2 regions of the Propionimicrobium sp. PCR01-08-3 genome follow, and region 1 is predicted to be linked to the other one. Evidence: predicted binding sites of a transcription regulator. Region 1 holds the regulator's gene; the other holds the start of a gene.
What was found. The regulator HrcA, encoded in region 1, represses chaperone genes, less so after heat shock. The targets are predictions, from matches to a motif close to TTGGCACTCGNNNNNNNCGAGTGCCAA.
Positions count from the first base shown of each region.

Region 1 (3,413 bases):
GGATGCGCCGAGTTCGGTCAGAGATTCAACGGCGATCTCCGAACGGTCGCCCTTGGCGAGTGCCTGCACCATTGTCCATCTGAATCTCGGCTCGGGTGTGGCACGGATCTCCTCGACCCGCACCCGGACGCCCTGCTTGCTGACCGAGGTCACCGGCCCGCGGATCGCGTGCCCGGCGCCATCGGCCACCAGCAGATACTCGCCGATTCTGGTCCGTTTGACCACAGCCGCGTGGCGACCCTCATCATCGGTGACCTCGATAGACTCACCGATTCGCATGTCGTCAGATAGCTCAGCGAGGTACAACGGGTCAGTCATGATTCATGCCTTCCACGTATTCGGGGCGACCGCGGGCCTCCATCAGCGGGTAGTGAACCCACTGCCTGACCGCCGATCACACTTGCCAGCACTGCTCCCAATGCCCCGCGAGGGAGACTTACTGGAAGGCGTCTTTCAACCGGTTGAAGAATCCCTTTTCTTCCGACTTGCTCAGCACCTCGGGACTTCCCTCGCCGCGCATCTGGGCGAGTTGAGCGAGCAGCTCACGCTGCTCGGCGTCGAGCTTCGTCGGGGTCTGGACGAGCATGGTCACCCCGAGATCGCCGCGCGGGTTCTCGCCGCGGCGGTTCGCCCGCAAGCTCGGCACCCCGTGGCCCTTGATCGTCAGGCGGGTACCCGATTGGGTGCCGGGCGGCACATCGAGATGCACCTTGCGGTTCTCCTCGGGGCAGTCGGGCAGCTCGGACTCCAGGGTGTCGATGTCCATCTCGGTGCCGAGAGCCGCCAGCGACATCGGCAGCCTGATGACCATCTCCAGATTGTCGCGATCGCGGCGGAAGGTGTCGTGCGGCATGACCTGAATCTCGACATACAGGTCACCTGCGGGCCCCGCACCCGGCCCGATCTCGCCCTGGCCCTGCAGGTGCACGCGGTTTCCGGTGTCGACGCCGCCGGGGATCTTCACGTTGATCGTGCGCTGCTGAGACACCCGGCCATGGCCCGAGCACTCGGGGCACGGTTCGGGAATGATGTTGCCGAAGCCTTGACAGGCCGGGCAAGGCTGCGAGGTACGGATCTCGCCGAGAATCGAGCGTTGCGAGACGATAATCTCGCCACGGCCGTGACACTGAGTGCAGGTGACCGGATCGCGTCCGTCCTTCGATCCGGAACCGTTACAGGTCTCACAGATCAGATAGGTGTTGAAGGTGACCGGCTTCGTCACCCCGAATACGGCCTCGGGCAAAGTCAACTTGGTGCGCACCAGCTGATCTTGACCGCGACTCACCCGTGACTTCGGACCACGACCGCCTGGCGCCTGGCCGAACATCGCGCCGAAGAGGTCGCCGATGTCGAACCCGCCGCCGGCGGAGCTGAACCCGGAGAATCCGCCCATGCCGGCGAACGGGTCACCGCCGGAGGCTCCGTGACTCATCGGGTCGCCGCCGCGATCGAAGGCCGCTTTCTTGTTCGGGTCGCTGAGCACCTCGTAGGCCTCGTTGACCTGCTTGAACTTCTCTTCCGCGTCCGGATCGGTGGCCACGTCGGGATGCACCTTCATGGCCATCTTGCGGTAAGCCTTTTTGATCTGGTCGGCGGATGCGTCCCGGGAGACGCCCAGTACCTGGTAGTAGTCAGGGTTGCTCATCAGTTGTTCTCGTTCATCCTTCTGCCAGGAATCGTCCGACGTAGCGGGCGACGGCCCGCACGGCCGCAATTGTTGACGGGTAATCCATTGATGTCGGTCCGACGACTCCGAGCGACGCCCAGACCTCGTCGGAACCGTATTCGCTTGCCACCAGCGATGTGCTGTGCAGCGGCACGTACGGATTCTCCTGCCCGATCCGCACGGTCACATCGCCGGAGTGGTCGCCGACCGCGTCGTCCAATAGACGCAGCAGCACGACCTGCTCTTCCAGTGCATCCAGCACCGGGCCGATGGAACGTTCATGGGACGCGCCGTAGCGCATCAGGTTCGGCATTCCTGCCACGGCCACTTCGCTTGACGGATCGTTGGCCACCATGGCGTGCAGCGCGGCTGTGATGCGTCCGAACCGTTGCTGGTCGAAGCCTTCCGTCGCCTCGATCTCGGCCAGCGCGGCATCGGCCTGCTTCGGCTTCTTGCCCGCGATCGCCGCGTTCAGTTGGTCGCGCCATGTTTCCAACTCGTCTTCGGTATGGGCGTCGACCAGCACCGAATGCTGATCGATTCGTGCGGTCGAATCGATCAGGATCACCAGTACCCGGTCAGGGCTCAAGCTGATCACCTCGACGTGCCGCACCGTCGCCGCACTGGACACCGGGTATTGCACGATCGCGACCTGGCGGGTGAGCTGCGCGAGAAGGCGCACCGTTCGATGGACGATGTCGTCCACGTCGATTGCGCCGGCCAGGAATGTCGAGATTGCTCGCCGTTCCGCACCCGAGAGCGGCTTGACGGTCGCCAACCGGTCGACGAAAAGCCGGTACCCCTTGTCGGTGGGCACGCGTCCGGCGCTGGTATGCGGCTGAGCGAGATAGCCCTCCTCTTCGAGGACGGCCATGTCATTGCGGATGGTCGCCGGCGAGACACCGAGGCTGTGCCGGTCGACAAGCGCCTTGGAGCCGACGGGCTCACGGGTCGCGACGAAGTCTGCGACGATGGCGCCGAGCACTTTCAGCTTTCGGTCGTCCATCGTTCCCTCCCTCGCGCAGAACTGGCCTCGGCCTGACCCACAGGCTACTGGCACTCAGCAATTCCGAGTGCCAATATTACCCCGGACACCGAGTAACGCCAGCCGGAGCGTCCTTGCCGTCGCCGATTCACCAGCAGCAGACCTGAACGACCTTCGAATGCGCGCACCGGGGTGGCCCGCCACATCCCTACCTGAGCCAAGACACGTCCAAAAAATCACTGAGTGCGCTCATTCTTCGTCACTCATGGAATCGCCGCCGGCGAGCTCACTTATCGGCCGGCCCCCTCCAGCGTCCGGTCACATACTTGGCCACGCCGGGATTCGGCGCACAACAGATGGCCTCGGCGTTTCTGCTCGCGGGCCCGTAGGGCTGGCCGTCGACTTGGCTGATGACCCCGCCGAGCTCCGAAAGCATCAGTAAGCCGGGCAGGTGATCCCACGGCTTCGGATTGCGGTAGACGAAGAAGTCGGCGCCCCCGGTGAGCAGTTGAGGGTAGTCGAATCCGGCGCAGAAATTCGATCCGATGGGCTCCGCGAAACCGTCGGAGGAATCGAAGCACCGCCATACCTTCTTGGTGCCTCCGGCCCTGAGAGGTTGCATGGACGCGCCGCCGTCCTCGGCACCATCTGCTGAAGGCCGCGATGGTGCGGGGGTGGCGAGCCGCTCGCCGTTGCGAGTGACACCGGAGCCCTTTTCGGCCACGAACGCGTCCCCGCTCTCGGGGTGCAGAATCCACGAGC
Region 1 is NZ_CP127390.1:943,530-946,942, reverse strand. Features, by position in the region: gene QQ658_RS04445 (16S rRNA (uracil(1498)-N(3))-methyltransferase) at 1-318, opposite strand, end outside; gene dnaJ (molecular chaperone DnaJ) at 437-1,645, opposite strand; gene hrcA (heat-inducible transcriptional repressor HrcA) at 1,659-2,672, opposite strand; gene QQ658_RS04430 (inositol monophosphatase family protein) at 2,938-3,413, opposite strand, start outside.

Region 2 (3,413 bases), 430 kb from region 1:
GGCCCACCGCTAGTCTGCTGCACGCAGGGAATAGTAGCCGGTCGTCCGGGTGCGGCGTGCGCAGGCTCGGCCGATCGATGCCGAACCGTCACTCTGCAGACAACCAAACAGGCGGTGGCCCGAGCCCCAATTGGAAGCCCGGGCCACCGCCCGTTTTGATGCGAAGTCAGCGACTACTTGTCGTCCTCGTCCTCGTCGTCCTTCTTCTCGACCACCAAGGTTTCGGTGGTGAGCAGCAGTGACGCGATCGAGGCCGCGTTGGCCAGTGCCGAACGGGTCACCTTGACCGGGTCGAGGACACCCTGATCGATCAGGTTGCCGTATTCGCCGGTCTTGGCGTTGTAGCCCTCGTTGGCGCCGAGTTCGGCAACCTTGGCTGCGATCACGTAGCCGGGCACACCGCCGTTCTCAGCGATCCAGCGCAACGGCTCGACGAGGGCCTTGCGGACGGTCTGGATGCCGACCTGCTCGTCCTTGTTGTCGGTCTGGACGCTCTCCAGCACCTTGGCGGCGTGCACCAGGGCCGCGCCACCACCGGCGACGATGCCCTCTTCGATGGCCGCGCGGGTGGCCGAGACGGCATCCTCGATGCGGTGCTTCTTCTCGTTCAGCTCCACCTCGGTGGCGGCGCCGACCTTGATCACGCAGACGCCACCGGCGAGCTTGGCAACACGCTCGGCGAGCTTCTCACGATCCCAATCCGACTCGGTGCGCTCCATCTCGGCACGCAGCTGCTCGACGCGAGCCTTGACCTCTTCCTGGTCTCCGGAGCCGTCCACGATCGTGGTGTTGTCCTTGTTCACGACGACGCGACGGGCGCGTCCGAGAACCTCGAGACCCACCTGGTCGAGCTTGAGGCCGACCTCGGGGGCCACGACCTGGCCACCGGTGAGGGTCGCGATGTCTTGCAGCATGGCCTTGCGGCGATCGCCGAAGGCCGGAGCCTTGACGGCAACGGCGCTGAAGGTGCCCTTGATCTTGTTGACCACCAGGGTCGACAGCGCTTCACCGTCGACGTCCTCGGCAATGATGACCAGCTGGCCGTGCGCTGCGATGACCTTTTCGAGCATCGGCAGCAGCTCGTTCATGTTGGAGATCTTGCCCTGGTTGATCAGGATGTAGGGATCGTCGAAGACGGCCTCCATACGGTCCTGGTCGGTCACGAAGTAGGCGGAGATATAGCCCTTGTCGAACTGCATGCCCTCGGTGAAGTCGAGCTCGGTACCCAGGGTGTTCGACTCCTCGACGGTGATGACGCCATCCTTGCCGACCTTGTCGAAGGCCTGCGCGATGATCTCGCCGATCTCGTCGTCGCGGGAGCTGATGGTGGCGACGCTCGCCATGTCGGCGGTCGACTCGACCTCACGGGCTGCCGAGTGCAGCTCGTCGGTCACCAGGCCGACGGCCTTGTCGATGCCGCGCTTCAGGCCGACCGGGTTGGCGCCGGATGCGACGGCCCGCAGGCCCTCGTGTACCAGTGCCTGTGCCAGCACGGTCGCGGTGGTGGTGCCATCGCCGGCCACGTCGTTGGTCTTGGTGGCGACCTCCTTGGCGAGCTGAGCGCCGAGGTTCTCGTAGGGATCGGTGAGGTCCACTTCCTTGGCGACGGTCACGCCGTCGTTGGTGATGGTGGGCGCACCGAACTTCTTGTCGAGGACGACGTAGCGGCCCTTGGGGCCCAACGTCACCTTGACGGTATTGGCGAGGGTGTCGACGCCACGCTCCAAAGAGCGGCGTGCCTCCTCGTCGAATTGAAGCTGCTTAGCCATGAATCAGCGCCTCACTTCTCGACGACTGCGAGAATGTCGCGGGCGTTGAGCAGCAGGTAGTCAGTGGCGTCGTAACGCACCTCGGTGCCGCCGTACTTGCTGAAGATGACGACGTCGCCTTCCTTGACGTCCATCGGCACGCGGTTGCCCTTGTCGTCGATGCGACCGGGTCCGGCGGCGACGACCTTGCCTTCCTGCGGCTTCTCCTTGGCGGTGTCCGGAATGACCAGACCCGAAGCAGTGGTGGTTTCGGCCTCGAGAGGCTCAACGAGGATGCGGTCCTCGAGCGGCTTGATCGTGGTTGCCACGTTCAAACCCCTTTCTGTTGTCTAGGTGTCACGTTGCAGTACGAACGGGACGTCGTCGCGGTGCCGTTCCGATCGTTGGCACCCGACCTGGTCGAGTGCCAAAAACCACATTAGCCCCGCCGTTGGCACTCACACAAGCCGAGTGCCAGACGAGATGCCGTGGCGGCAGACGAGCACGCGCGTCCCGTCGACGGTGGGGCTGATGACCCAGGTCGCCTGGTTCGGGCCCTTGGGCTTGACCGTGCGGCGCAGCCGGGCGGGATCGATGTCGACCGCACGCTTCTTGATCTCCAGCACGCCGACCTCGTTGTCGCGCACCCAGGCCTTCAGCGTCTTCTGATGGAAGTCGAGCGTCTCCAAAACCTCGAAGCAGGACGCGAAGACCGTGCTGATCGGCTCGTCACTCGACAGGTAGGCGACCCCGGGGCCCAGCAGCCAGGTGGCCGGGCTGATCTGATCGATGGCCCGTGCTCTGATCACCGCCCCGTCCGGTTCGAGGATAAAACGCCCAGGCTCCGCCACCGGCATGTTGGACGCTACGGGGCTCGCCTCGATGCGGTGCTCTCCGGGCAGCAGAACCGCCGCGCTGACCGAACCGGATGGGCTATCGAACCTCCATAGCCCCGCCTCCACAACATCACCATGATCACAGACCCAGCAGGCCTCGACGCCCTCAGGGATGAGCTCGCGGGGCAGCCCCGGGCCGAGCTTCGCGCAGACCGGGCGTCCGCTCTCGAACAGCCCGAGGACGAATTCCCATGACGGACTGAAATCGGAGACCCGCCAACTGCGTCCGGCACCGGTGCGCCGGGCGGGGTCGACGAAGATGGCGGTATGTTCATCGGCGTCGGCCAGCAGCCTCGAAGCGAGTTCGACGGCGTCCCCGCAGATCACCTGCGCACCGGGCAGATTGGCCCGAGCTAATTCGGCGGTCAACGGGTCGGCTTCGACCGCGACGACCTCCAAGCCGGCGTCCAGAAAACCGAGGGCGTCGGCACCGATGCCGCAGCCCAGATCGATCACCCGGCGCACGCCTGCTGCACGGAAACGCTCGGCTCGCCAAGCCGAAACCGCGGGACGCGTGGCTTGCTCCAACCCATCGCGGGTGAACCACATCGCTGCTGCCCGCTCGCCGAATTTGGTCCGGGCCTTACGCCGCAGACTGGCCTGGGTGAGCGCGAACGCGGCGACGTCCGCGTCAAAGTGGGCGCGCAGCCGCGATGCAGCGGCCAGCGATTCGGGATCGGTTTCGGCCATCGCCAGTTCGGTGGCTTCCAGCCGCTCGTTCCAGAACGATTGCCCGATCACCGGACGACACCGGACCAGCCGAGTGGGC
Region 2 is NZ_CP127390.1:515,737-519,149, reverse strand. Features, by position in the region: gene mptB (polyprenol phosphomannose-dependent alpha 1,6 mannosyltransferase MptB) at 1-23, opposite strand, end outside; gene groL (chaperonin GroEL) at 174-1,769, opposite strand; gene groES (co-chaperone GroES) at 1,781-2,077, opposite strand; gene QQ658_RS02520 (THUMP-like domain-containing protein) at 2,207-3,385, opposite strand; gene QQ658_RS02515 (NUDIX hydrolase) at 3,382-3,413, opposite strand, start outside.
Region 2: a site for HrcA is predicted at 2,153-2,179, ahead of groES (co-chaperone GroES). Genes of this name have one in related genera too.